2 regions of the Paenibacillus sp. GYB004 genome follow, and region 2 is predicted to be linked to the other one. Evidence: a T-box and tRNA genes for the amino acid it is inferred to sense, from the RefSeq annotation. Region 2 holds a T-box; the other holds one or more tRNA genes.
What was found. A T-box is a leader RNA that pairs with one kind of tRNA and senses whether it is charged. The one in region 2 lies ahead of PV433_RS23425 (glutamate--tRNA ligase), so its partner is inferred to be a tRNA-Glu.
Positions count from the first base shown of each region.

Region 1 (10,681 bases), on a different contig from region 2:
AGCCTGCACAGCAGCAGCTCCGGCTCGATCCCCGAGCCGGCGTCGATCAGGGCGTATTCGCCGTTGCCGCAGTCGAGCGCATAAACGTTACAGTCGTAATGGCTGCTTAGTCCGTATCCGAGTCCTCCGCCTCCTACCACCCGCACACGTCCGGTCAGCTTCATAAGGGATTCGCTGCCGGAGTCAGCCGTACCGGACGGCCTTCCCGGGCGGACTGTCGGACAGCGTCCGCTACGCGAACCGCCTTCCAGGCGTCGGACGGGCGGAGAATGTCGGACGGGCGTCCCAGACGCACGCACTGCGCAAAATGCTCCAGTTCCCGGGCAAGCGGCCCTTCCACCCGGCCGTGCACCTCGCATCCGGTCAGCAGCGCCGGCTGTTCGGCCGACGAGCTGCCGATGTAATCGATCCCGCGTTCCGGATCGCGGATAATGAGACTGCCGAGCTCTCCCGTAATCTCGGTCCGCACGTCCGCAGGGGAAGCCGCCCCGTCCGGCAGCAGCCAATTGTTCTCCAATATGCCGATCCCGCCTCGCGCGAACTTCAGCATCGCCCAGATCAGATCTTCCGTAGGATGACCGGATGCCGAACGGATGGCCGTTACCTCGATAACGTCATCCTCGAACAGCCAGTGCATCAGATCGATATCGTGTATGCCGAGTATGAATACGGGAGAAATCCGGTTATAGATGGAGAAAAATGTTTTGCCGTTGTTCCGCTTGGCGTAAATCGAGCGGATCGGTCCCGTCTCGCCCCGCAGTATGCGGGATTTGGCCTCGGTATATCTGGCATCGAAGCGAAGTACGTGTCCCGTCATTAAAATCCGGCCATGCTGCCCGGCGGCCCGAATCATCGCCTCCGCCTCCTCCGGCGCGGAAGCGAGCGGCTTTTCTACAAAGACGTGCGCCCCGGACCGGATCGCATGCAAGACCGGCTCGGCGTGCAAGTGTTCGGGCGTCAGCACATCGACCGCATCCGGGGATTCCCGGTCGATCAGCTCTTTCCAGTCCGTATAGCAGCGGGCTTCGGGAAACATCGCCCGAAACGGGCCGAACGTCTCCGGATTGCGGTCGCATACCGCAACGACTTCAATGTGTTCCATTTGCGACCAGATCCGGGCATGCGCCAGGGCGAACCGGCCCAACCCGACGATCGCTAACCGTATGGCTCCCATTGTGATCCCATCCTTCTTTAATTCGCTCATGATCCCTAACAAAGTCAGAGCTGCCCCTTGTCTGGAACCCGATTGGAGCAATCGCCAAAATTCACGGCCAACTCACCATATAAGTTCAGGCATACGCTAGTTTTCTCCGACCCGTCCGGCAGATCATATGTCCAATCGCTCCACCTCGAGCATCGGTACATGCTTGTGCGCGACCATGTCGAGCAGCCGGTTGCCATCCTTGAACCCGACGCCGGTAATAACGCAGACGGCCCGTTCGTCCGGAAGTCCGCCCTGTTCGCGGCACCGGCGGATCAGTCCGGCCAGCGAAACCGCTGCCGCCGGTTCGCCGAAAATCCCCTCTTCCTCGGCCAGCAGCCGTTGAGCTTCCCAGATCTCCTCATCCTCCACCGCCAGAGCGGAGCCGTCTCCACGCGCCATAATATCTAGGGCGATCGCACCGTCGGGCGGATTCGGCACCTGCAGACCGGATATGAGCGACGTCGAAGGTCCTGGAGCCGGTGTACGCCCGCCGGCCTCGTACGCTCTGACGATATTCGAGCAGCCCGCCGATTGGACGGCGGTCATGTGAGGTTTGACCGGAATCGCTCCGAGGGCGTGCAGTTCCTCGAACCCTTTCCAGATTCCGACGTACAGACCGGCTCCTCCTGCAGGGGCGTATACGCGGGTCGGCGGCGCTTGGAGCTGCTCCGCCAGCTCGAAGGATATCGTCTTTACTCCTTCCATCGCGTACGTATTGTAGCGGAATGCCGTAATCATCACTTCCCAATCGTTTAGCCGCGCCGCTTCGAAAATACGGCCGAACACGTTGTCGCCGACTTCCGGGTCCGTTCCGAACCGTTTGACTTTGCGAACGTCCGCTCCATACGCGAGCACTTGCGCCAGCTTCGCTTCCGCCATATGCTCCAGCACGAACAAGTGGTACGGGATGCCCGCTCCCGCCGCATAAGCGGCAACGGCCGCCCCTGCATTACCCGACGTCGTGCCGATGCAGGCCGAACGCCCGCCCGCCAGCGCCCGCGATACGCCTATAGCCGCTATGCGGTCTTTGTACGATCCGGTAGGATTGCCTCCCTCCAGCTTGAAATAAAGCTCGCCCACCTTCAGCCGTTTCGCCAGTCTGCGGCTAGGTACGAGCGGAGTCGCTCCTTCGCCCAAGTAAAGCCGGCAAGCCTCCGGGACATCCGGCAGCAGCCGGTGGTATTTCCACAACCCGGACTGTCCGTCGTCTTTCCAAGGTCCTGTAACTCCCTCGTATTGCAGCATCAAAATCCCGCCGCAATCAGAGCACGCATACAGCCGCATATCCGTTGTCGTACGGCCGCATTCCCAGCAGCAAGCTGTCTTCATCATCGGCTCCTCCATCTTGCATAAATATATTATGGTTAGACCATATATAATTCTTTGCAACCTTTTAAGCGATAAGCCCGCTCGTACGCAAAATCGCGACCGACCAGCTTCCCCTATACAGCAACTTTAACCATCCGAAACTACAAATAGTCGATGGTTGGACCATCTTACATTCACTTACTACTATAGGGGCTTCGCTTTACCGGTGTCAACAGATTTTATCGCAAATGGATGACGGATGCCGCTGAAGCCGCATCATTGACAAGTTATTCGAAAACGACTACGATGTCTATAAAATCGTGGTCTGACCAGATTCCCTCACCTAATTATGGAAACGTAAGGAGCTAACCGGATGAAACCGATCGAAACAGCGGAGCGCTATACGCTCAGTAAACTAGTGGTCCACAAACTAAAACAATATATCGTCGAGCACAACATCGCCCCCGGAGACAAGCTGCCCGCCGAACGGGAGCTGTCGCAGACGATGAAAGTAAGCCGTGCCATCCTCAGGGAAGCGCTGCGTTCGCTGGAAAGCGCGGGAATTCTCGAAATTCGCCATGGCGAAGGCGCGTTCATCTCGGCCAACAGTCTTAGTCCGCTTCTGGAACAGCTGTCGTTCGCCGCACAGCTGAACCGGAAAGGCGGCCGGGAGCTGCTCGAAATCCGCTATCTGTTGGAGGCGTCCGCGGTAGATGCCGTGCTGGAGCAGGGCGGAAACTTTCCGTTTGCAGAGCTGGAGCGTCTAAACGAAGAGTGGGCCTCAAGCGCCGGCTCCGAATCCCGGCAAACCGAGGCGGAGGTGAATCTTCATCTTGCCGTCGTGCAACCTCTGCTCAACAGCTCCTTCACTTCGTTAGCCGAGCTGTTCATCCGGCAAGCGGCCTCCTCCACGGGGACAGACCGGTCGCCCGCTGCCGCCTCCTATGAGCAACATTCGCGGTATATCCGTCTCCTGCGGGAAGGCAAGGCACTTGAAGCGAAAGCGGTATTGCGCGAGCATCTCGCGCTCTGATAGACAACGTTCCTACGCACATCCCGGGCTCTAATGCGCATCGCTCCTAACGCGTATCCCGAGCATTGATAGACATCGCTCTTACGAACATCCCGGGCTCCGATGCACATCGTTCCTAGCGCGTATCCCGAGCTCGGATAGACGACGCTCCCACCCACATCCCGGGCACGCGGTAATTTGCCGGTTAAGGCGGACGTTTTTCTATTGACTCTGTATGTAGAGCGAGTTATATTTTTATTGAACATTAACAACTTTTATTGAACCAATCGCATCGAAAGGATCTTATCCCCCATGTCCCGTGTTCTAAAAGTATCGGTTGACGAATTTATCGAAATCGCCAAAGCGTTATCGAACGAATCCCGGCTGGACATCTTTAAGCAAATTCAGAAGGCCGACATGAACGTCAACGAAATCGCCGACATGTTCGGTCTCCCTTCCTCCACGGCAACCGTAAATATCAAGAAGCTGGAAGAGGCGAATCTGATCAAAACCGAGCTGATGCCCGGCGTTCGCGGCTTTCAGAAAGTTTGCTCGTCACAGTTCGATCAGCTCGTCGTAGAGCTGAAGCCGGGAGGCTCGCCCGCCGAGGAGGCGGCCCGATACGTCCACATGCCGATCGGCCTGTACTCCGAATGCGAGGTGCGACCGACGTGCGGACTCGTCAGCGACAAAAGCATTATCGGCTATCTGGACGATCCCCGCAGCTTTTATGAGCCGGACAAAGCCGGAGCTCAGCTGCTCTGGTTCCGGCAAGGATATGTTCAATACCAGATTCCGAATAAAGTGCCCTATGACGCCCGGCTGACCGGCCTCGAGATTTCCATGGAGCTGTGCTCGGAAGCTCCCTTGTACAATGCGAACTGGCCTTCCGACATCACCGTATCGATCAACGGCGTAGAACTCGGCACTTATTTAAGTCCGGGTGACTTCGGCGGCGAGCCCGGGGTTCTGAACCCGCCCTGGTGGGATTTGAGAAATACGCAGTACGGTTTACTAAAAAAGTGGAAGGTCGATGAGAACGGAAGCTATATCGACGGCCGGCGTTTATCCGACGTAACCGTAGACCGGCTCGGCATTCACGACAGCCCCGCCTTTGCGCTGCGGATCGGCGTCAAGCCGGATGCCGCCAACATCGGCGGATTGAACCTGTTCGGCAGCAAATTCGGCAACTACGAACAGGATCTGCTCGTCCGGTTCGATTACAAACCGCACAAATCCGGACACTCGTAAGGAAAAGGTTCGCAACAACATTTCCTCCGGCACACTCCGCCCGTCCGCTGTGCCCAACGGATCGATTGCAGACTGGAGCGTGCTCCCTTCTGCACCGTTTACCTCAATTTTAATTGTTTTACTACATATATTATTAATATTAAGGAGAGATGAACGATGAACCAGCATCCGGCCATTCCCCGTCCGGAATATCCCCGCCCTCAGTTTGAACGCAGCGACTGGCTGAATTTGAACGGCCAATGGGAATTTGACTACGACGACCGTGACGAAGGTGTGCGGGAGAAGTGGTACGCCGGCGCGGCCCAGCCGCTGACCCGAACGATTACTGTTCCTTACTGCTTCCAGAGCAAGCTTAGCGGTATTGGCGATCCCGATATCCACGATATCGTATGGTACCGGCGTACGTTCAAGCTCCCGGATTCCTTTGCCGGCAAGCGGGTGAACCTTCATTTCGGCGCTGTCGACTATGAGGCCCAGGTATGGGTGAACGGTCAGCTCGCAGCTGTACACAGCGGGGGCCATACGCCGTTTCAAGCGGATATTACCGATTACGTTACAAGCTCCGGGAGCAACGTTGTCGTCGTACGCGCGCAGGACTACAGCCGCGACGTCTCGCTTCCCCGAGGCAAGCAGTATTGGAAGGACCGCTCGGAAGGGATCTTTTACACGCGCACGACGGGCATCTGGCAGACGGTATGGCTGGAGGCGGTTGCTCCCGCCCACCTGAGACAGGTCCGTATGACACCGGATATCGACCATCATCGCATTCATCTGCAGTTCGATCTCTCTCATCCTTATACGGCCGGAGATCCGGTGCTGAGTTCGCTTGCGGTACGGACGATCATTTCCTTTAAAGGGGAGCTTGTCGCAGAGGATCTGTTCAGCATGCGCCGCGAAGCGGAGTCCCGCAGCATCGTTCTGACCGATAAGTACGGCCACGATTCCGGCCGCTGGTGGAGTCCGCAAAATCCGCAGCTGTACGACGTCACCTTCGAGCTGATCCAGGACGGGCAGTCTGTAGATGTGGTTAAAAGTTATTTCGGCATGCGCAAAATCTCGATCGATAACGGCAAGCTGCTGCTCAACAACCGTCCCTGCTTCATGAAGCTGGTGCTCGACCAAGGGTATTTCCCGGACGGTCTGCTGACCGCGCCGACGGACGAGGCGCTCCGTTATGATGTGGAGGCGACCAAAGCAATGGGCTTTAACGGCGCGCGCAAGCATCAGAAGGTGGAAGATCCCCGCTACTTGTATTGGTGCGACAAGCTCGGTCTGCTCGTTTGGGGCGAGATGGCCAATTCGTACATGTATTCGGAAACGTATGTACAGCGCATGACCGCCGAATGGACGGAAGCCGTGGAGCGGGATTACAACCATCCTTGCGTCGTCGCCTGGGTGCCTCTCAACGAAAGCTGGGGTGTCCCGGACATCGCCCACGACAACCAGCAGCAGATGCATGCCAAGGCGATGTATTATTTGACCAAGTCGCTGGACGTCACCCGGCCTGTCGTATCCAATGACGGCTGGGAGCACGCCACCACCGACCTGTGCACCATCCATGACTATGAATGGAGACGCGAGGTGCTTGCCGAACGGTACAGCTCAGCGGACAAAGCGGTCTTGGCCGTTCCGGCCGGGCGGACGATTTTCGCCGGCGGTTTCGCCTACGGAGGCGAGCCGATTCTGGTTACCGAATTCGGCGGGATCGCCTTTAAAAAGGCGGACGAGGACGGCTGGGGATATTCTGGCGCCAAAGACGAAGCCGATTTCGCCCGCAGGCTGGCCGACGTCGTTCATCCGCTGCTGCAAAGCCCGGTCGTACAAGGCTACTGTTACACGCAGCTGACGGACGTCGAACAGGAGAAAAACGGCCTGCTCACCTACGACCGCAAACCGAAGCTCCCGCTGGACGTCATCCGGCAGATTAATCAAGGGAAGCTGCCGGAGCTGTAAAAGCGGGCTAGATTCCGTAAAAGTAGTACTGGTACAAACGTCAAAGGCAGTCCCTGCCCTTCGATCGAAGGAGGACTGCCTTTTCATCGGAACAAAATGTTAAAGGAAAGCACGCCTCAACAAAAAAGCCCCATAAATGCAAAAAAATCGCACATTCGCGATTGTAGTCTACTATTTAAATAAAATGGCGGAGCTGACGGGATTCTCGTTACTCCGTAACGAGACTGCGAAGCTTATACTACCGAAGTAACGCTTCGACGAACCTAAAGGTTCTCATCCGTACTGTAAGTAATACAAATGGCGGAGCTGACGGGATTCGAACCCGCGGTCTCCTGCGTGACAGGCAGGCATGTTAGGCCACTACACCACAGCTCCACTATGTAAATCAAATTGCGGGGGCAGGATTTGAACCTGCGGCCTTCGGGTTATGAGCCCGACGAGCTACCGGGCTGCTCCACCCCGCGTCGTTATAATTCGGATCTCGTCCGCCGCAGCAACAGCTGCGTTCCGTTTGATCACTTTTCATACTATACTATGATTGCACGCGTAATGCAAGGCCTTTTCCCGTAATCCCGCAAACACAGAATGCTCTGAATTGTCCGACACCGATTAGAAGCCCCTGCATAACAACCAAATGTGGCAGCTTGCGGTCGACCAATCGTATTCATGCAGCATATCCGCAATACCCCGTTGTTGGGAGATGTCTCGCACCGCAGCCGTCCTTTCGCTGTCCTCGTATGCTATAATTAGCGATAGAATAGGGTAACCCGCTTACCGTCTAACCAGACGCCGATTCTCCGCCTGACCGTTTCCCGGCAGCCGAATCCCAATTGTAGCGTGGAAGGGAGCTGACCATGTGAGTATTTCGTTTATGTTGCTGATCGCCGGAGGTTTGTTCCTCCTTCTCGTCGCCGCCCTTGTGATTATCTTGCTATTGAAGAAATAATTCTTGTAAAAGAAGCCCCCGAGTCGCCTAAGTCGAGGAGTACAGGTCTGCCTGATTTGCTCTTTCTACCCGGCCAGCAAATTAGAGCTAAAATCGCTCTTATTACACCTCAAATGGCCGTCCGCACCGGAATAGGTGACGATAGAGGCTCTTATATCGCTGGAAAACTGCGATTCCGGGTAAATGTTCGATTATAAGAGCTGGAAACCGCTCCTATTCCTCCACAAACCGCTGCCTGCGCCGAAGTAAGATATACTAAACGGGGGACCTAAGTAGTAACCTACTCTTATCCGCAAAACCACGGTGGACCAATCCGAAAGCTGGACCCTTTCCGGTTCAGCCCTTACTCTTGGCTAGCGGCAGGCGCTCTCCAGTCCCCGTTCCGGACTTTCGCCGTATAGATGACGCCCAGGCCGGGCGCACCGAAACGAACATCCCCGGAACCAAAACGGTCCGGGGGATGTTCACAGCTTAAGCCCATCGGATCGCGGCAACCGGAGCACCGGCGGCAACATTCCCCGCAAGCGCCGCCGATATCGTCACCGCATTGCCGGCAATCGCCGAAATGGTAGTCCACTGCGTCGTCCGGTCGTCCAGGCAAACGGCGAGCACGTCGCCGACACTCATGCCGGACACATCGGTCACCGGCAGCACGTCAGCTCCCGAGCTTTGCGCGGTCGATACGGCCGCATCCGTTCGGCCTGCGCATATCCACAAGCCGGTTCCGTCGCTTTTCGCAACGGTCAGCCCCGGATAGACCAACCCTCTGACCGGTTTGGCCGCTTGCACCAGAGGGCGGTGCTGCCTTCTGCCTATATCGTCCACGGACCAACCGGCGGCATTCGTCCTGACATACGCTTTCAGCCTTGCATATTATTTTTACAACAAGTTCAAGAGAAAGTATGGGGTAACGCCGAATCAGTTCCGCAAATCTTATTCAGGTGCTTTCGCAGAAGCGCTGCGGTAACATGCGAAAAGAAAAGAACGCCCTTCGATTGAACCCGGGCGTTCCTCGTGCACATATTCATACAATGGCGAATGCGACTACCCTCTCGGCCAGCCTCGCGTTAGCAAGCTCGCCCATGCGCAAATGCAGGAAAATCGCCCGCTTAAACAACTGCGCTTCCGTCGCGCCCTTTAACGGCCTCATTATGTACATTTCCGGGTAGCGATCCAATTGCAATTTTGCGTTATTCGTTATACGTATCCGCTATCAGGGTTACAAGTAATCGAGAGCAGTTATAGTTTCCCGTCGCACTCCCAAGGTTGCCAAGCCGGGCGCACCAAAACAAAAAAGCCTTGCTAAGCAAGGCTTTCCGGGTATTGCTATGGATGAACGCTAACGGGATCGAACCGCTGACCCCTACCCTGTCAAGGTAGTGCTCTCCCAGCTGAGCTAAGCGTTCATGAAGTATTGGCAAGCTCCGACGAACCTAATAGGTTCTCATTCCAGGCGAAGCTATAACAAGGATGGTGACCCGTAGGGGATTCGAACCCCTGTTACCTCCGTGAAAGGGAGGTGTCTTAACCCCTTGACCAACGGGCCATGCTAGTTGTTGCATTCGCTTGTCCTCACTAGGAGTGACAGCGAAATTAATCTTAGCATAAATCTATCGACTTGGCAACTAGTCTTCTACATTTTTTTATTTTCCTCCGCGAAAACGTCCAGGGCCGCGGCCCATGTAAAACCGCCACAGCCCTGCCGACGCCCGCCCGACACCTGAACAGCCTCTCGAGCCGCCGCCAACTACCGGTATGTTTTCACAAAATCGACGGCCTGGCGGATATTCGCCTCCGGATGTTCGCCAGTCTCCCGCTCGATCGTCAAATAGCCCGTATAGCCGATATCCAGCAGCGCCTGGAAGTAAGCGTCAAACGAAACATGTCCTTCTCCCAGCGGCGTTTCGGTGTACACCTTCCTGGCCCGGACCAGCTCCCGGATCTTGCCGTTCTCCTGAGGCGTATAATGAAGCGCCCCGTACACTTCGCGCGGATCGACGGCTACGAAGCGGACTCCGTCCTTCACATGCGTATGCACGATATAGTCCTTCAGCGTATATACGCCGCGAACCGGATCGTCGCCGGTAACCATCACAAGATTGGCCGGGTCGTAGTTGACGGACACCCCTTTGCCTCCGAGCGTATCGAGAAATAGCTTCAAATGATAAACGGTAGTCGGCCCCGTCTCGATGGCAAAAAAGGAGCCCATGCTCTCCGCATACTCGCACAGCTCCCGGCAAGCCGCCTGCATCGCCGCATACTCCCTGCTCTCCGTGTCGTAAGGGATAACCCCGATATGCGTCGTCACGATATCGGTCCCGAGCTCCTTGGCAAGCTCCATAATTCGTTTCGACTTCTCGACTTTCTCCGGATTGGCCGCCTCGTCCTCAAAACCGAACGCCCCCAAGTCGCCGCACAAGGCGGCTATATCCAGTCCGAGCGATGCGATATAATCTTTCAGTTCCCGCCGCGCCGGCGCCGATAATGACTGCGGCTCCATCTCCCCCCGGACGGCGTACAGCTGCACCCCTTCCGCCCCGGCTTCTTTCGCCTTCGCTATTCCTTGCATGACCCCGACTCGAAACCCGTCGGCGATAACTCCAATTTTGTTTGTCATTTTCACGGTAAGCACTCTCCCCTTCCTCGTCTCACGCTAAGTATAAGGAACAGCCGCCTCCGCTGTATTGTTCCGGCGCCGCCGTAATATTGTGCAGCCGCCCGGAAGTTGTACCCCTCCTCCACAAACCGAAAAAAGACCTGCCGCCATGGACAGGTCCCGCTTCCAGATCAGGCAAGCCGGTTTAAAAAACGGCGTTATTGCTCCGTGCAGCGCCAGCCCCGGAGGGCGGCTTTAAATGTTCGCGGATATATTGCGTCGGGGAATAACCGAACGCCTTGCGAAACGCGCGGCTGAACGTGTGGATCGAGTCGTAACGCATGATGGCGGCGATTTCCGTAATCGAATATTCTCCGGTTTTCATCAGCTCGACCGCCTTGCGCCACTTTT
Region 1 is NZ_JARBDB010000017.1:193,827-204,507, reverse strand. It holds gene PV433_RS10145 (MBL fold metallo-hydrolase) at 1-164, opposite strand, end outside; gene PV433_RS10140 (Gfo/Idh/MocA family protein) at 161-1,174, opposite strand; gene PV433_RS10135 (threonine synthase) at 1,328-2,536, opposite strand; gene PV433_RS10130 (FadR/GntR family transcriptional regulator) at 2,886-3,545, shown strand; gene PV433_RS10125 (ArsR/SmtB family transcription factor) at 3,837-4,775, shown strand; gene PV433_RS10120 (glycoside hydrolase family 2 protein) at 4,932-6,728, shown strand; tRNA gene PV433_RS10115 (tRNA-Asp) at 7,027-7,103, opposite strand; tRNA gene PV433_RS10110 (tRNA-Met) at 7,119-7,192, opposite strand; gene PV433_RS10105 (hypothetical protein) at 8,146-8,499, opposite strand; gene PV433_RS10100 (hypothetical protein) at 8,699-8,824, opposite strand; tRNA gene PV433_RS10095 (tRNA-Val) at 9,008-9,080, opposite strand; tRNA gene PV433_RS10090 (tRNA-Glu) at 9,146-9,220, opposite strand; gene PV433_RS10085 (sugar phosphate isomerase/epimerase family protein) at 9,422-10,291, opposite strand; gene PV433_RS10080 (AraC family transcriptional regulator) at 10,476-10,681, opposite strand, start outside.
Region 1: it encodes a tRNA-Glu, which carries the amino acid that the T-box ahead of PV433_RS23425 (glutamate--tRNA ligase) is inferred to sense. The anticodon was not compared.

Region 2 (10,681 bases):
CCGGCTCAGTCTGCCGCGCACCCGCTCCTCTCCCATCACGTTCATCACATCGTACAGATCCGGGGCGTTCAGCCTGCCCGACAAGGCCGATCGCAGGACAGCGGCGACATCTCCGACACTCCCTTTGTAAGCTTCCGGATGTTTCTTATACGCTTTCGTATCTTGGGCGAAGCCAAATGCCTCGGCGATCTCCTTCACCTTGCCGAACCAGGCGTTCCGGTCGTCCCGCGGATCGTAACGGTTCAGAAACTCCCCTGCGATTCCTTTCGCGGTCATATCATCGACCGACGGCGGCAGCGGGTATCCGCCGGACGTTGCGCCTTCAAACCAGCCGTCGTGGAAAAACGCGACAGAGCTTCTTACGTCTCCCCACTTGGCCATATCTTTGCGCGGCTTCTCCAGCGTTCTTCCGATGCGGAAGATGTTCAGCGCGTAATCCTTATTCTCGCCCAGCCAGCCGTACAGTTCCGGGTCGTACACTTCCGCCCAACCCGACGTCTCTGCGTAGACGGACTCCGCACTTAATTTCGCGATCGCATCCTTGCTAATATCGTTCAGCTTATCCATGTCGAACAAAGCGCCGCTGGCGTTCATTTTGTTCGTATCGATCGCAAACCGGGTGTACGGCTCCGCCGGGTGGTCCATCCGCCACTGCTCGTAGTGTGAATTGATCAGCGTCATGAAATATTCATTAATCGCCAGACTCGGATATCCTTGGCTCCGGTAATAATTAGCCGTAGCGTCCCGGTCTTTGCGCTTGCTGAACTTCCGCTTCGACGTTCCGTCCATCTTCATGATCGGCGCGATATGGCCGTATTCCGGCCGCGGGAATCCCAGCACCTCGAACAGCTGCAGATGAATCGGCACCGAGGACAACCATTCATCTCCGCGGAAAACGTGGGTCGTCCCCATCAGCCGGTCATCAATCGCATGGGCGAAATGATACGTCGGGATACCGTCCGATTTCAGCAGAACGATATCGTGATCGTTCTCGGGCATCTCGATCGGGCCTTTGACCAGATCCATGTAGCTGACCCGGTTCGCGGGCGATCCCGGCGATTTCAGCCGGATCACATACGGCTTGCCCGCCGCCAGCTCCTCCTTCGCCTGCTCCGGAGTCAGGAAGCGGTGAACGGCCCATTCGCCGTAATAACCGGGCGTCACTTTCTGCTCCTGCTGCTTGTCGCGGATCGTCTGAAGCTCCTCCTCCGTGCAGAAGCAAGGGTACGCGAGTCCTTGCCGGACCAGCTGCTTCACCCATACGTGGTACAGCGGCACTCTCGAGCTTTGGCGGTACGGGCCGTACGCGCCGATCTCCTCGCCGGAGGCGGCAGGCCCTTCATCGATCGCGATACCGAACGCGGCCAACGACTCGATCATATCGGCCATGCTGCCCTCGACCTCGCGCTTCTTGTCCGTATCTTCGATCCGCAAGTAAAAGACGCCGCCACTGCTTCGCGCCAGCCGCTCCGAGATCATCGTGGCGTACAGCCCCCCGATCGTCAGAAAACCGGTCGGGCTCGGGGCGAACCTCGTCACTTTCGCGCCCTGCGGCAAACTTCTCGGCGGATATAACGCAAGCACATCCTCGGGAGTTCGGGTAACGTTCGGAAACAACAAATCGGCGAGCTCGTTTAAAGTCGTCATCCAGGTTCATCCTTTCGCGATAGTTGAAATGAAAAACAAAAAAGCCCTCATCCTCATAAGGACGAAAGGCTTTGGCTTCCGCGGTACCACCTAATTTGGCCGTAAAACGACCCGCTTAAAGTACGGCTGCCCTGCTGCATCGCTGCATGGCGCCGACATCGATTCTGTAACGGGAACTCCCGCCGGACGTACTCCGCTTGCTTTCGGCCCGGTACTCGGAGGCTTCTTTCATCAATTCCGGATGCCTACGTCTCACCCCAGTAGGCTCTCTGCGATCCGGTCGGCTGATTACTGTTCCTCTTCATCGCGTCTCTTCGTATAGAGGTTATTCAAAAAGTCCACTTTGATCACGAAGCCGATCAGGAAGCGTACTCGACATCGAATATGGAATTCAGTCGGAACTTCCGGTGCTCACAAAAGCTCCCACTACTTTCCGCTCCTCATTTCCTTGCTTCATCCCATCTTCTCGGTGCTGAAAACCGGACTTTTTGAACTCGCACATATAAGGCTGGTTCGGGTTGCAATTTCATTATCGTACAAAATATCATATCCCCGTATCTCCCGTCAAGGGAGTGCCTCATCCAAGTAATCGTTTCTTTTGTGCTGATCGTTTTGTCCGTTCACTCTCCGGTTACGTTTATAACCGCTCATGCCGCGGCGTTCAAGCTTTATTGACAATCTGCCTCAGTGCCGCCCCTTCCGAAGGGATCTCCCCTCTTCTGATGTCCTCTTCCGTAAACACCGCCATTAGAATTTCTTTCTCATTGCTGCGATCACGATCGTAGATCAGGTAGATTCGTCCGTCTTCGGCCTGTACGCCGTCCGGATAACTGACGCGATTCCGTTCGTCAAGCAGCAGGTTGCCGGTCCAGCTCCGGCCGTCGTCATCGGAGAGCATCGCCGTCAGATGGCTGCGTTTATTCCCCGATTCGTAATGGTTGACGAGCAGCAGGCTGCCGGAGCGCAACCGGCGAATAAAAAACCGGGAGTCGGGTCCGCTGAGCGCGGAAGGTTCCCCCGGCGTCCAGGTGCGCCCCCGGTCGCGGGATTCCGACTGTCCGATGCCGTACAACGTACGAACAAGCATCCACAAGCTACCGTCGCCTCGTTCCACGATCATATGCTCGTCGAAGCCGCGGGTCGGAATATCCGCGAAGCCGAGCTTGTGGAACGTCGCGCCCTGATCGGTCGAACGGTGTACGTTGGAGAACCGTTCTTCGGGCATATGGTTCAGGTCGGAGCTCTTGCAAGCCCATACTGCGATCGGCATCAGCCATTCGCCGCTCGCGAGTACGGTCGGCTTGTTCATCATAATACCATCCGCGATGCGCCGAGGCTCGCTCCATATCGCCTCTTCGTCGCCGCTGTTGTCGCAGGTCGCCGCGAATACGCCGCAGCGCCCGTCGTACCAGCCGTAGCTTTGCGCCCAGAACAGCCACAGCCGCCCCGACGGGTCGTGCCATAAACAAGGGTCGTATGCCCTCACCTGTCCCGGCGGATCAACTACATAGCGGATATCCGTCCAAGTCCGGCCTCCGTCCCCGCTCGTGACAAGCGCGACATAATTGTCTGGCCCTTCCTCAACCCCTCCGCTGTAAAAGGTCGACCACAACCTTCCGTTGCCGGCGCATTCGATGCCGGGGATGCCCTGCCAGCTGCGGGTCTTGTAACGGTCGTCCGTAACCGGCATTACAGCTTGTGCCACCAATGCCAAGTCTTTCTCTTCCATTGTCATCTTCCATCCTCCAATCTCCGATTAAGCGCTTACTTGCCACGCGGCGAACGGCTTATTTCCGCTGCTCTGCGGCTATTTTTTGTTCGTGATTTTCTTCCGCGGTTCGAAGTGCCGTGATTAGGTCGGTTTTTGCATGGATGACATCGCGGAACGCAGCTTCTACTTCCTATGCAGTGATCAAATCGTATTTGGAGACGGATTTCGGGGAAGGCGCAATATCGTTGGCCATAAACGCTCCTACGTTTTTACCTTTCAAATAGTTGCGGTCCGCTCCGAATTGCTTCTTGATGTTCGCGTATTTTAGAACCGGAGGTTCTCCTCAAGCTGCAGCTGTAATTCGTCCGACAGGAAACGCCGTTATCGAACCAAGTCAACCGTTTTGCGGGTTCATACGTTTCATCGATCGTCATGCCGTCTTATCGGATAGGGTACCGCGAATTTGTAGAAGATGTCTTTGCTGTAGTAGATCGACGTATTGGAATCGTGATCGGCAAACCGTATATTGTATCTTTCTCGAAATAAACCTTCAATCCTTCCATCGCCACCGGATCAATTTGGTTTACGTCGAATTTCCTGCTTTTGATCAGCGGCGAAGTATCCTTCAGCAGCCCGAGTTTCTCCAAATCAAAGGTGAACTTGGTGCCGGAGTTGGGGGGCTTTTCCCTCACCCATTCATAATGTACTCGTAATCCTGTTGACAGTCCCGGAATTGGCGATGTAGAATGAAATGGGAATTACATTTACACTACAAAAACCAAAAAGGAGGTTTTCACATGAACGGCAGCACAATCGTGTGCGTATCGTTATTGGCCGGCATGACTGCTCTAGCTGCCGCCGGCTGCGGGAGTAAACCGGCGGAACCGGCGCCGGACGTCTCCGGCAAGGTGGAGCCTGTGGCGCTGAAATTATTTCTGGCGTCCAAATCGAGCATGCCGCTTGAAGAATTAAAGGCCAACTATGAGGAACCGATCAAACGGAAATACCCGCACTTTTCCTTGGAAATCATTAATAACGACAAGGGTATCGACCAGTTTATGGCTACCAATACGAAGGTGGATCTGATACTCGGCTCGTATAACGTACTCAGCAGCATGAAGCAATACGAGCTGTTCGGCGATATGGCAGACCTGGTCGCTTCGGCCAAGTACGACCTGAACCGGTTCGAGAAATCGTATCTGGACGCAATTACCGGGATGAGCGACGGCAAATTGTCAGCGCTTCCATTTTACGATTTGCGCCTCGCCCTATATTACAACAAAGACATCTTCGACCGGTTCGGGGTCTCCTATCCGAAGGACGGCATGACCTGGGAGGAACTGCTCGACACGGCCAAACGGCTTACCCGCGAAGACGGAGGCGTGATGTACCGGGGCTTGGCCGGCGCTCCCTCCAACCTCATTGCGGTCAACCAGTTCTCGCTCGGCTTCGTCGATCCGAAAACAAACGCGGCGGCACTGCAGAAGGATCAGTGGAAAACGTTTCTCGACGTGCTCGTTCCCTTCTATACGTTGCCAGGCTACAACCCGACCAAGAAACAACTCGCCGTGAACGATCAATCGAACTTGTTTTACAACGAAAAAACGGCGGCCATGCATATCGCGTTTAACAACGGAGCTTCTCTGGCGAACAAAAGCGGTCTGAACTGGGATCTGGTCAGCTTGCCGGAGATGAAAGGGCTTAAAAATATCGGCTCCCAGCCTTATCCGGTATACGTGGGCCTGTCCGCCACAAGCGAGCACCGCAAGGAGGCGTTTCAGGCGATTACCCAGCTCGTGTCTGACGAGATTTTGAAAGAACGGAGTGCCGATCAAGCTTTCCTCGCGCCTGTGACGAGCGCCGAGATCAAAGGAGCCTACGGACAAAACGTAAGCGACTGGAAAGGCAAAAACTTCAAGGGCGTCGTCAACCAGCAAACGGCCGCTCCGATGCCGTACAGCCCTTATAATATAACGGGTCAGGCGGAAATGACGAATGCGATGCTGTCGGTTATCGTCGGCGAGAAAGACGCCAATTCGGCGCTGCGCGATGCGGAGGAGCAAACGAACAAAAAAATTCAGGCGGCGGCCGGCAAGTAATCGAACCCACCCTTAACTCTCTAAAAAGGCGGTGCTGGAAAATGAACAGAGAAGCGATCAGCCGGAGACAAATGCTTGCCAGACTCGGGATCGGAGCGGTCGGCGCGACCTTTGCCACAGCCGGAATCGTATCCGGGGCGCCATTCGGCGAAGGTTCCGTCCAGAACCAGGTGTACGGCGGCGGCAGCGATGGGAACAGCAAGGGGAGCGGCAGAGGGAATGGACACGGAAATGGTAATGCGAATGGACACGAAAATGGCAACGCGGCGTGTGATACGCCAATATGCTCCCTGTCGAGTATGCTCGACCTGGTCGGACTGGAAGGCGGCACGGACGGCGAGTGCGTGCAACTGATCGGTTACAGACCCGGCCATACGATAGGCGGCGGCCCTTTTTACTGGGATGCCGCTCGTCCGAGAGCCGATCATAACGGCGGGGCCGTCATTAGTCCAACTGTTCCCCTGCTGCCGGATTTCTCCAATCTGTCCGGGTTTCTGAACGGTATCGGCGAAACCGCTCCTTCCGGAACGGGATGCTGGGTACGGCCCGTGAAAGCGGAAATCCCCCTGGAGGAGTTCGGAATCGATCCGACCGGCCAGACCGATTCGTATGATGTCATTATGCAAGCGGCCGCCTACGCTCTCTCGTTCAACCAAAACCCGACCGGCCAATCGTACCAGACGAACGTAGGCGCCACGCTCCTGTTTCCCCGGGGCAGCATCCGGCTCGACCGGGAAGTCGTGCTGTCCGGCTGGGGCATCCACCTTCGGGGCCACCGCCTGATGACGCGGATTTGCAACGGGGGCTCTTTTACCGGCGAGGCGTACTTCCGCTTCTACAATCCGGCTACTTACCTAAGCGACGTGTCCTGCTGCGATATGGCCTTCGACGGGCGGGGACTTGCGGTCAAAGGGGTCGTCTTCCAGCGGTGCCGGAATCCGGTAATCGCGAGCGGTCTGAGCGGCCAGTATATGGGCGCGGCGCTGGTCAAGACTCTCCAGTGCGACATGTGGCTGATCGACGACGTTTTCTTCATCCCGCTTGCGCCGGGATCGTCCGCCAACGGTATCGAGATCATCAGCGGCAACGAAGGCGTCTTGTCGCGGGCGAAGCTGTTCGGCTGGAACCATACGGCGGGCACCGAGAAAACGAACGGTTCCGCCGTCTATATCGAGAACAACGAGGAAGTGAAGCTGTTTGCTGTGGAGATCGCCTTCTTCGGCCGGTACGGGCTGGAGGCCCGGGGATGCTTTGCACTCAAAAGCTACGACTTGCAAGCGGAAAGCTGCGGCCTGGGTGGTGTGATCCTGACTGCTTCCGGGACAAAGCGCTCGATTTACTGCACCTTCTCGGGAACGAACCTGGACGGGGTCGGCGACCAGAAAAAGCTGTGGATCGACGATGCGCTCGGCTGCCGGGTTCTCGATCATACCGCAGGACCGATCGAGCTTACAACGAAATCGGAAAAGTGCGTGGTCGACATATCGGCGGGAGGACGCGGCGGCGGCGTAACGAATACCGGGACGAATAACGTCGTCATCTCCGACTTTTTCGGACAGTTTAAAGTTAGCGGAGGCGTTCGAATACCGGGAGCGACGGGAAAAGTGACTGCCGAAGGAACGTTGGCGCTGGAAGCGGCAACCTCGATCGTTCCGAAAAAACATATGACGTTCCAATCCGACTGGACGACGCTAGATGCAGGCGGACTGCGGCTTGGCACCTATCGGTTGTGGGTGGACAGCTCGGGACGGCTGCGTATGAAAAACGGCGACCCGACCGGCGATACGGACGGCGAGTTGGTGGCCGCGCAGAGCTAATCCGGACAACGGACAGTTTCAACAAAAACCGTTCAACCTGGATGACGGCAGTTGCTCGACTGCCGCTCCAAGTTGAACGGTTTATTTGGCATGTCGGTTCATGCAGCGGGCGAATCGGACGGAGCAGCAGCGCCAGCCGGTACAATTCCGCCGCATCCGCCGTACTTCTGCCTCTCCTCTGCCTCTCCCGCCTATTCCTTCCGGATATGAGCGCTTAATTGCTCGCTTACAAGCCGGCATAACGTTTCCTCATCGATAAATCGCGACCAGTACTGCTTCAACAGCCCCCAGAACACGACGAATCCTTCGCTCGTCAAGTTCAGGTCGCGGTGCGTTCGCATAGACGGCAGAATGTCGCGGAACAAGTCGAACCGGGACGGCCTGTTCCGTTCGTCCTCCACCTTCGTTTCTGCAGCAGACTTCAGGGACGGGATACTGAGCGTTTCGCTGCGGATGAGGAGCTGCCCCTCCGGGGAACCCAGAAAATCGACGAGCAACCGGGCTGCCTGCTTTTTATCCGAGCCCTTCCGGATACAGGCGCCCATCGATACCGCCAGTGTCCGGGGCTCCTGCAAGTAAGGCAGCGACGAAATATCGTAGCAAAGCCCGGAATGCTTCAATTCGTTCAAGCTCGTGTAGCTGGTCAAAATCATCGAAACTTTGCCTGTCATAAACAGCCGTTCAATATCGTCGTTGCTTTCCGACATAACCTTCGGAAACAGCTCCGCGTCATGTATAATCCGGTCATACAAACGGATGCTGTCCAGCATCGGCGTGCCGCTTATGTCGCATCGGCCGTCGCGATTTAGCCCGAGCTTCATGCCGCTTTGCAGCAAAAAGGCCGGCCACCGGTTGGCCGACAGCTCATAAAACACGAACCCGTACCGCTCTCCCGGCCTGGTGAGCTGCCGCGCATGCTCCAGACAATCGTCCCATGTCCAACTGCTGTCCGGTTCGGAAAGTCCGGCTTCGCGGAAATGTTCTTTGTTGTAACACAGCACGATCGGCCCGAACAACAGCGGCTGCGCATATTGGACGCCGTCCGCCGTAAACGTCTCGTTCAGGAAACGGTAATGCCCCGGCTCGGCCCCCAGCGGTTCCAGCAGTTGCACTTTGCCGCTATCCGTTATGTCCTGAAAATATTGGTTGTTGATTATAAATGCGTCAACCAGCCCATGGTCGACATACTCTTCGATAAACAGACGGGACTTTCCCGGAATCGTAATCGGCTGCACCCGGATCGAACGATATTTGCGCTGAAACGCCTCCAGCAGCCGGGATAAAGCCATATCCCGCTCCAGGCTGCTGTTGACGCCAAGCGTAACGGTTACGACCGACTGATGGACTGCTTCGGTAACCTGGTTGCCGACCCGGGGGATTTTACGGATCAGCTCTTCCTCCACCAGAATCGATAATCCTTGACGCACCGACTTGTTGCTCATCCCGAACGTCTCCGCCAAATCCGACTCGGATGGCAGGAAATCGCCCGGCGCATACTGTCCGCTAACTATCTCGTGTCTCAACTGATCGACCATCCGGTCCAAACGGACCCGGAATAAACGCTGACTTGTCTTCCCGCTCATTATGCTTACATCCTTCACCGGATCATTTTAATCGAAGCCTCTAAAATGATCATAGCGAAAACGGCAAAAAAAGTACAGCATTATGCTGTACTCGTCATTTTAATATGAAGAATGCATGTTCAGTAACACGATCATATATGAATTACGTTTACATCAATGAATTGAACTTGCCCCTGTTCCGGTGGGACTGCATGGGTCTAGATTCCAACCCGATTTTGCTTCACAGAACTACTGCTGCCGCTCCTGATTTTAATCGCTTGTATGGCTTTTATGGGCTTTCCAGCTTTCCCAGCAGCTTTCCCAGCTTTCCCAATTTTCCCTGCTTTCTATGCTTTCCCGTCTCATCATGAATCCGTAATCTCTATTTTAACTGCCGACGTTTTCCCGGGATACGACTGTAGCATTATGCCGGTCGACCAGGCCTTCACTTGTTGGCCTTCGGCCAGCTTGTCGAACGACAGCTTCTCGCCGCTCCCCTTTTTGGTGACGATGCCATCCTCGGTTAAGGTGACCCATACCGCAACGGGATCGTCGGTATTGCCGTTTTTTTTCGTTTCGTCCACAATAAGCACGCGCTCATTCTCGATTTTTTTAATTTTTCCCGTCACGTCCCCTGAACCGGTGCAGCAATGGCGGACTTCTAGCTTAAGCGGAAACGTTTCGCCGGCATAGGCAAACAATGATTGCCGGATCCGTTCTACCTCCTCTTCCGTGATTTTCTTCTCCACATCGTTGACACTTCGGATCGTCATCATCACCTCTTCCGCTCCAGAGCCGATAAGCAGTACCTGAATCGAGTACGTTTTGTGCAGCTCGTCGAAATGACTGGACAGCTTTTTTTGAATCTCAGCCAGTTTGGCCACCTTCGTCCGATCGATCTGGGCTGGAGCCGGTATCCCCTCCATCGGTTGATGGACTGGGGCTGGCTCGGGAACCGCAGACGTAGCCGCAGATTCGCTGCCGCACCCGGCAACAGCCCCGCTTAACAGCAAAGCCGCAAGAAGCATAAGCCATCGATTGCAATTTTTCAACCGATACGATTCCATTCTCTTCTCCTCTTCCATTTGGATGATTCTGGTACTCATAGAGACGATGGATGTCGTTGTAAAGTTGCAGCAGATGGGAAAAAACGGCTTCTCCTTATCAGAATGGATAACGAATAATCACCTGAAGCCAGGCTGGACGGTCCGACCGATTGACGTAAATATGTCCCTGGTCCGCATTAAACCGGACGGCATCTCCCTGCTCGACCGCATACACTTCATCCCCGATATGCAAATCCAGCGCCCCCTGCGTCACGATGACGAATTCCTCCACGCCTTCCTGGTGAGGCTCGGATTGATGGCTGCAGCCCGGTTCGACGGTAACGGTATATACTTCGAAATGCGTTTTCGCATCAAACGGAAACAGCGGATACGCCTTGTACCCTTCCGCTTCCTCCGTAATCGGCTCCAATTCGGCGAAACGGACCAGCGTTACCTGCGATGTCTCTTCTGCAATTAGTGTCGTCACCGAGATACGCAGGCCGTTGGCGATTTTCCACAGCAGGGAGATCGTCGGGTTGGAGTCGCCCCGCTCCACCTGGGCCAGCATCGCTTTGCTCACTCCGGTCAGCTCCGCCAATTTATCCAGACTGAGATCCCGCGACTTGCGGATCGATTTCAAGTTTTTGCCTACTTTAATCGGAATATGGTCCATTGGATACGGTCTCCTTTTTCCCAGAATAATCGTATATTATATTGTACAAAATAATTAATATATTGAAAAGATCATTGCTTGCCAAACCTGAACCATGTATACTATAGCATACAAAGATGCGTTATA
Region 2 is NZ_JARBDB010000057.1:4,705-15,385, forward strand. It holds gene PV433_RS23425 (glutamate--tRNA ligase) at 1-1,647, opposite strand, end outside; T-box leader at 1,702-1,961, opposite strand; gene PV433_RS23430 (sialidase family protein) at 2,309-3,382, opposite strand; gene PV433_RS23435 (ABC transporter substrate-binding protein) at 4,156-5,457, shown strand; gene PV433_RS23440 (hypothetical protein) at 5,499-7,274, shown strand; gene PV433_RS23445 (extracellular solute-binding protein) at 7,466-8,857, opposite strand; gene PV433_RS23450 (DUF3221 domain-containing protein) at 9,202-9,903, opposite strand; gene PV433_RS23455 (helix-turn-helix domain-containing protein) at 10,001-10,555, opposite strand.